Regions from separate parts of the Erwinia psychrophila genome, predicted to be linked through region 1. Evidence: predicted binding sites of a transcription regulator. Region 1 holds the regulator's gene; the other holds the start of a gene.
What was found. The regulator CRP, encoded in region 1, controls carbon source genes, mostly activating them, when cyclic AMP is high. The targets are predictions, from matches to a motif close to ATGTGANNNNNNTCACAT.
Positions count from the first base shown of each region.

Region 2: aaeR (HTH-type transcriptional activator AaeR) is a predicted target of CRP. The motif match lies at 1,713-1,730, and genes of this name have one in related genera.

Region 1 is NZ_JBCHVB010000004.1:59,094-63,275, forward strand. It holds gene AAH446_RS11420 (creatininase family protein) at 1-245, opposite strand, end outside; gene AAH446_RS11425 (phosphoribulokinase) at 419-1,288, shown strand; gene AAH446_RS11430 (OsmC family protein) at 1,315-1,719, opposite strand; gene crp (cAMP-activated global transcriptional regulator CRP) at 2,029-2,661, shown strand; gene AAH446_RS11440 (YccS/YhfK family putative transporter) at 2,719-4,182, shown strand, end outside.
Region 2 is NZ_JBCHVB010000005.1:273,580-277,761, forward strand. It holds gene aaeB (p-hydroxybenzoic acid efflux pump subunit AaeB) at 1-315, opposite strand, end outside; gene aaeA (p-hydroxybenzoic acid efflux pump subunit AaeA) at 329-1,261, opposite strand; gene aaeX (p-hydroxybenzoic acid efflux pump operon protein AaeX) at 1,269-1,472, opposite strand; gene aaeR (HTH-type transcriptional activator AaeR) at 1,748-2,665, shown strand; gene tldD (metalloprotease TldD) at 2,765-4,182, opposite strand, start outside.

The DNA.
Region 1 (4,182 bases):
AGGTGCTCGTCTGACTTACCGATGGGCAGAGCCGGAAGGATCAGGACCGGCAGATTTTCAGGCATCATCTCCACCGCACGGGCGATGATGCCAGCATTGATCGCCGCATCCACCCTGACAGGCAGATGAGGGCCATGCTGCTCTACGGCCCCAATCGGCAATATGGCGATAACCTTGTCCATTTCCAGCTCGCTGAACTCACGGGTAGAGAGATCCCACCACCAGCGAGAAGAAGGCATATTCATAAAGCGTACTCTCCTGCACAGTTTTTTTCAGTCTGCGCGTTTTTACGTCCTGATTGAAGCAGCAAAATTGCGGCGGAGCGTTGCTTTTTAAGCATCAGAAGGCGGCAGAGATGACATCCACGCCTGAAACATGGTAACAATGCGAAGCGACTTTTCTCAGGGAGTTATCTGCCATGTCAGCTAAACATCCGGTGATTGCCGTTACCGGTTCAAGCGGTGCGGGGACCACAACAACCAGTACCGCTTTCAGAAAAATATTTCAGCAGCTTGGACTGCACGCAGCCGAACTGGAAGGGGACAGTTTTCACCGATTTACGCGCCCCGAGATGGATATGGCGATCCGTAAAGCGCGCGATATGGGTCGCCATATCAGCTATTTCGGCCCCGATGCAAATGACTTCGCGCTGCTGGAAAACACCTTTGTGGAATATGGCCTTAACGGCAGCGGCCAGTCACGAAAATATCTGCACACCTATGATGAAGCCGTGCCATGGAATCAGGTGCCGGGAACCTTTACGCCCTGGCAGCCGCTGCCGGAGCCGACGGACGTGCTCTTCTATGAGGGTCTGCATGGTGGCGTGGTTACGCCGCATAACAACGTCTCGCAGCATGTGGATTTGCTGGTGGGCGTGGTCCCCATCGTTAACCTGGAGTGGATCCAGAAGCTGGTCCGGGATACCAGCGAACGGGGGCACTCGCGGGAAGCCGTTATGGACTCGGTTGTGCGATCGATGGAGGACTACATTAACTTCATTACGCCGCAGTTCTCACGTACCCATATTAATTTCCAGCGCGTCCCTACTGTTGATACCTCGAATCCCTTTGCGGCCCGGGCTATCCCTTCGCTGGATGAAAGCTTTGTGGTGATCCATTTCCAGGCGCTGGAAGATATCGACTTCCCCTACCTGCTGTCGATGCTACAGGGCTCGTTTATCTCCCATATCAATACGCTGGTGGTGCCCGGCGGGAAAATGGGCTTAGCGATGGAGCTGATTATGGGACCGCTGGTCAAACGGCTGATAGAAGGGAAAAAGATTGAGTAAGCCCCGCGCACGGGGCCGGGGGCTGACTATACTGCGATAACTTCATAGCTGTGGGTAATCTCCACGCCTTTGCCCAGCATCAGCGCTACAGAGCAGTACTTCTCGGCAGAGAGATCCACCGCGCGGGAGACTGCTTTGTCGCCCAGCGCCTTACCGGTTACGATAAAATGCAGATTGATATGGGTAAAGAGACGCGGGGCCTCTTCGCGGCGTTCAGAGGTGAGCTTAACCTCACAGTCCGTGACCTCATGGCGCCCTTTTTGCAGAATAGAGACCACGTCAATGGCGCTACAGCTACCGGCCGCCATCAGCACCATTTCCATCGGGCTGGGGGCTTTATCGCCCGCATTGCCATCCATCAGCACCTGATGGCCCGATGAGGATTCTCCCAAAAAGGTCAGCCCCTCTACCCATTTAACACGAGCTTCCATAACAAACTCCTCTAATTCATTCAGTTAACGTCAGATTACGCTTTAGCGACAAAAACGGCAACGCCGCAGATTTCCCGCTATGCTGAAGCGAGACAACAGAAGACACTCATTCAAAGCTGTGTTACAAACAAAGCTGTAATATCTTCGCCAGTACTCTACATACGTGGCGAAACGGAACACCATAACGAGCCAGGCCCTGAACCGGGGTCAGGATAAATTCCCTGAAAGGGAACGCTTGACTTTTTCAACGCCTGACAGGGAACTCTGCCCCCTGTGTTTAGGCACGATGACAACAGAGGATAACAGCGAATGGTTCTCGGCAAACCGCAAACAGACCCGACACTTGAATGGTTCCTGTCACATTGCCATATTCATAAGTATCCATCCAAAAGCACGCTGATTCACCAGGGTGAAAAAGCGGAAACCCTCTACTATATCGTCAAGGGCGCGGTAGCGGTGCTGATTAAGGATGAAGAAGGCAAAGAGATGATCCTCTCTTACCTCAACCAGGGTGATTTTATTGGTGAGCTTGGCCTGTTTGAAGAAGGTCAGGAGCGCAGCGCGTGGGTACGCGCTAAATCCGCCTGCGAAGTGGCTGAAATTTCTTATAAAAAGTTTCGTCAGCTGATTCAGGTTAACCCTGACATCCTGATGCGTCTCTCTTCACAGATGGCACGTCGCCTCCAGGTCACCTCCGAGAAAGTGGGCAATTTAGCTTTCCTCGATGTGACAGGTCGCATCGCGCAAACCCTTCTGAATCTGGCCAAGCAGCCGGATGCGATGACCCACCCAGACGGAATGCAAATCAAAATCACCCGTCAGGAGATTGGTCAGATTGTTGGCTGCTCACGCGAAACGGTTGGCCGGATCCTGAAAATGCTGGAAGATCAGAACCTGATCTCCGCACACGGCAAGACCATCGTCGTCTACGGTACCCGTTAACCAGCCCCAATCCATGGCGCAACTTCGCCGTTGCGCCTTTCTCACTGGTACGGAAGGATGTGGCGCCGACTGATCTATCACCCCGAAGTTAACTATGCACTGCGTCAAACGCTGGTGCTTTGTCTCCCGGTCGCTATCGGATGGCTATTGGGTGATTTGCAAAAAGGACTGCTCTTTTCGTTAGTGCCTGCCTGTTGCAATATCGCCGGTCTCGATACGCCCCATAAACGTTTTTTCAAACGCCTGATCGTTGGCGGCACCCTGTTTGCCTTCAGCAGCTTCCTTATCCAGTATCTTGGCAATCACCAGGTTCCCTTACCGGCCACGCTTTTTGTGATGGCCCTGCTGCTAGGGGTTACCGGAGAGATCAGCCCGCTGCACGGCAGGCTGCTGCCGGCGTCACTGATCGCCGCCATTTTTACGCTCAGCCTGGCCGGGCGGATGGCGATCTGGGTGCCACCGATGCTCTATATTCTGGGCACCATCTGGTACGGCGTATTTAACTGGTTCTGGCTCTGGCTGTGGAAAGAGCAGCCAATGCGTGAGACGCTCAGCCTGCTTTATCGCGAACTCGCTGACTACTGCGAAGCAAAATACAGCATGCTGACGCAGCTGACCGATCCTGAAAAAGCGCTCCCGCCCCTGCTGGCACGCCAGCAAAAAGCGGTCGATCTGATCACCACCTGCTACCAGCAGATGCATATGCTGGCCGCCGGCCGGGATAATCATCATCAGCGCCTGACCCGCGCATTTCAGGTCGCTCTCGATTTACAGGAGCACATTGCGGTCAGCCTGCACCAGCCTGAAGAAGTGCAGAAGCTGGTTGAACAGAGCCACGCTGAGGCGGTGATCCGCTGGAACGCCCGGACGATTGCGGCCCGGCTACGCGAACTTGCCGATGACATCCTCTATCATAAGCTGCCCGGGCGCTTTTCAATGGACAAGCAGCTGCACGCGCTGGAAAAGATCGCCAGACAGCATCCTGATAATCCCGTTGGCCATTTCTGCTCCTATCATTTCAGCCGGATAAGCCGCCTGCTGCGCCACCAGCGCCCCCTTTATAAACGGGACCTGATGGCCGACCGCCAGCGCCGCCTGCCGCTGCTGCCCGCCATTAAAAGCTACCTCTCGCTGCGCTCGGCGGCGCTTCGTACCGCCGGGCGTTTTGCCGTCATGCTCACGTTCGCCAGCTCGCTGGCCCTCTTTTTTCATCTGCCAAAACCTTACTGGATACTGATGACGATCATGTTTGTCAGTCAGAACGGTTACAGCGCGACACGCGTCCGCATCCAGCACCGTGCGCTGGGCACGCTTGCGGGACTGATCGTCGCCGCACTGACGCTACGTCTTCAGGTGCCGGAGCCGATAGTGCTGCTGGTGATGCTGATTATTACCCTGGTGAGCTACCTGTTTATCCGTAAGTACTATGGTCTGGCGACGATCGGTTTTACGGTTACGGCCGTTTACTCGCTCCAGCTGCTTTCGCTTAACGGCGCAGACTTCCTGCTGCCGCGCCTGCTG
Region 2 (4,182 bases), on a different contig from region 1:
GGAGAGCCAGACGCAGAACCCCGCCCAGAGACAGCAAAGCAGCAGCATCACGACCGGCGCACGAATGGTGGCGATAATAATAACCAGCGCGGCGATACAGCCGATAAAGGTGCCGATAATACGCAGCATACCGCGGTGACGCAGCGCCCCGGAGAAGGGATCGCCACCCGCCGCAAACGCCGTGCCGCCGGCCACGATAGCGGCGGTCATAACCGCCCAGCGGGGCGTCTCCAGATTGAAGTGAAAGCCAATCAGCAGCGCCAGCAAAATCGCAAAGGTGAGCTTGATCGGAAACCGCAGAAGATACCACTGCATAACGCGCTCCTGCTTAGCCGAACTCACGCAGGCGATGCATCAGCTTCATCATCGGCGACATGTCGTTAACCTGACGATCCTTCTCACCCGTCACCACTACCGTGGCGGTGGTGCCGGAAGGATAGAGATTCCCCTGCTGGTTATCGAGGCGGATACGCACGGGAACACGCTGCGCCAGGCGGACCCACTCAAGGTTGGAATCGATGGTTGCCATACCTTTGCTGTCAATGCTGCTACTGCTGTTGGTAATGCCCGCCGCAATGCTGTCGACGGTGCCATACAGTACGCGATTGCTACCCAACGGCGTGATTTCTGCACGGTAACCCGGGCGTATGCCATCAAGTTTGGTTTCTTCCATATAGGCCAGCACATAGAAGGTGTGCTGTTGCACCAGCGCCACGGCGGTCGCACCGCGGGTAATAAACTCTCCCCGGTAGACGTTAAGGTTGGTTACCCAGCCGTCAGCAGGCGCTTTGACCTCGGTACGCTCCAGATCCAGTTTTGCGGTATCGCGCGTGGCCACAGCCTTCGCCAGCTGATGCTGCGAAGTCTGGTAATCATTGTTCGCCTGGTCGACGGCTTCGCGGGACATGACGGACGCCCCCAGCCGGTTACGACGTGAGGCTTCACGGCGTTTTTCGCTCACCAGCGCCTGATAATAGGCTACGTCAGCTTCCGCCTGCGCCAGCGCCTGGCGATAACGGGGCTGATCGACCACAAACAGCACCTGATCTTTTTTTACCAGTTGATTATCGTGCACGCGTACATCGGTAATCAGCCCGCTGACATCCGGCGAGATCGCCACAATATCAGCCGTAAATTTAGCGTCACGCGTCCAGGGCGATTCGGTATAAAACACCCAGACGCGGAAAATAACGATGACGGCGACCATCACCAGAATAAGGGTGATGGCGTACCGGGAAATTTTTCTAGTTAGCGCTTTCACTATGACCTCAGACAAACAATCGGGAAACCAGATAGAACAGGCAGCAGTACAGTGCTGTATTAAAAAGGGCAGGATGCCAGACCAGGTCATAGATTCCGGTAGGCGTAATCAGCCTGCGCACCAGCCAGAACAGCATCAATGACACAATAATTTCAAAGAAGATGGGCGGAAAAGAAAGCCCAAATATTACGATAACCGGAAGCACACTCATCTCTTATCCTTGTCAGTCTTACCGGGCTCACCTTTTGCCACCAAAAAGCCGCCATCCTGCTCAGGCGATGGCTGTTTTATGGGCTGATGATGACAGGTTGACGCCTGGAGCAGTCAGACGATCGTTCGCGGCCTACAGTGAATAATAGCGTATTCAGGCACGGACTCTCAGGCGAGTGAGTTACGGAAAGGTAACCCGGCAGTGCTATAGTAACGTGGTTGACTATATCTTTACACCCAAACGTGATCTAAATCACTTTTAAGCCAGGCTTAATAATGGAAAGACTTAAAGGCATGTCCGTCTTCGCCCGGGTGGTGGAACTGGGTTCATTTACCGCAGCGGCCCACCGGATGGGGATGAGCGTTTCTGCCGTCAGCCAGACGGTGGCCAGGCTTGAAGATGAACTCCAGGTGAAACTGCTTAACCGCAGCACGCGCAGTATTGGCCTGACCGAAGCAGGAAAAATTTATTTTCAGGGCTGCCGCCGGATGATGGCGGAGGCGCAGCAGGTTCATGAACAGCTCTATGCATTTAACAATACGCCGGTTGGCACGCTGCGTATCGGCAGCTCTTCAACGATGGCGCAGAATGTTCTGGCGACAATGACCGCGGAAATGCTGAAAGAGTATCCGGGTCTGACGGTAAACCTGGTCACCGGCAGCCCGGCGCCGGATTTGATCGCCGACGGGCTGGATCTGGTGATTCGGGTCGGGGCATTGCAGGACTCCAGCCTCTTTTCCCGCCGGCTCGGCTCGATGCCGATGGTCGTCTGCGCGGCGAAAAGCTATCTGGCACAGCAGGGTACGCCAGAAAAGCCGTCAGATATCAGTAAATTTTGCTGGCTGCAGTACAGCGTCAGACCCGATAACGATTTTGAACTGACCGCGCCGGAAGGCATCTCTACCCGGCTCTCGCCGCAGGGGCGCTTCGCCACCAACGATTCGCAGACGCTGATTCGCTGGCTGGTGGCCGGCACCGGCATCGCTTACCTGCCGCTGATGTGGGTCATTGATGAAATTAACGCAGGCCAGGTAGAGATCCTGTTTACCCGCTATCAGTCCGATCCGCGCCCGGTCTATGCGGTTTACACCCAGAAAGATAAGCTGCCGCTGAAAGTGCAGGTCTGTCTTAACTACCTGACGGACTATTTTGACCGGGTGGGGGAAATCTATAAGGAATTTCGCCGGGAGTAGCGGCGGCTATTTAAGACGGGAGTCAGAGGTGGGAACGGTTTTGCCCTTCCCCTCACCGGCAGATTGCACCGCCAGTGAGGGAAAGAAAATCCGGTACAATCAGGCAGTGCCACCAACGGTCAGTTTATCCAGCTTCAGCGTCGGCTGTCCCACGCCAACCGGCAGGCTCTGTCCCTCTTTGCCGCAGACGCCGACGCCTTTATCCAGCGCCAGGTCGTTACCCACCATTGAGATCTGCTGCATCGCCTCAATACCGGAGCCAATCAGCGTAGCGCCTTTTACCGGTTTGGTGACTTTGCCATTCTCGATCAGATAGGCTTCTGACGTTGAGAAAACAAATTTCCCTGAGGTAATGTCCACCTGGCCACCGCCGAAGTTCGGCGCATAAAGACCATACTCAACGCTTTCAATAATATCCTGTGGCGTTGACTGGCCGCCGAGCATATAGGTGTTTGTCATGCGCGGCATCGGCAGGTGCGCGTAGGATTCACGGCGTCCGTTACCGGTGGGCTTAACGCCCATCAGACGGGCATTCAGCTTGTCCTGCATGTATCCCTTCAGAACACCCTTTTCAATCAGCACGTTGTACTGACCCGGCACGCCTTCATCATCCACTGCCAGCGAGCCACGCAGCCCTTCCAGCGTACCATCGTCCACCACGGTACAGAGTTCCGAAGCGACCAGCTGTCCCATCTGTCCACTGAAAACGGAGGTGCCGCGACGGTTAAAATCGCCCTCCAGGCCGTGCCCAACCGCTTCATGCAGCAGCACGCCTGGCCAGCCCGCGCCCAGAACCACCGGAAGCGTTCCGGCCGGTGCAGCAACGGCGCTGAGGTTGACCAGCGCCATGCGCACAGCTTCACGCGCCCAGGCTTCCGCACGCATCTCGCCCGACTCATCAGCCAGGAAGAATTCGTAGCCGAAACGGCCGCCGCCGCCGCTGGCACCCCGCTCACGCTTACCGTTCTCTTCAACCTGCACGCTGACGGAAAGACGCACCAGCGGGCGGACATCGGTTGCCAGCGTGCCGTCGGTCGCCGCCACCAGGATCAATTCATAGACGCCGCTCAGGCTGGCGCTGACTTCCTGCACCCGTTTGTCAGCGGCCCGCGCCGCGCTGTCCACGCGATGCAGCAGGGCAATCTTCTCTTCACGCGTCAGGCTTTGCAGCGGATCAAGCGCCGGATAAAGGGAACGGTGATCCACCGCGCCCAGGGTATGGGCGTGGCCGTTCCCCTGTTCGCGCACGATGCTTCGGGCTGCGGTAGCGCTCTGGGTCAGGGCGTTAAGGGTAATCTGGTCGGCGTAGGCAAATCCGGTTTTTTCGCCGCTGACGGCGCGCACGCCCACGCCCTGATCGATATTCCAGGAGCCATCTTTAATAATCCGGTCTTCCAGCACCCAGGATTCGTGGAAGCTGGACTGAAAATAGAGATCGGCATAATCCAGCTTACGTTCGGACAGCTGACCAAGCAGGGAGAAAAGATCCTGCTGACGAATATTATTAGCAGTCAGTA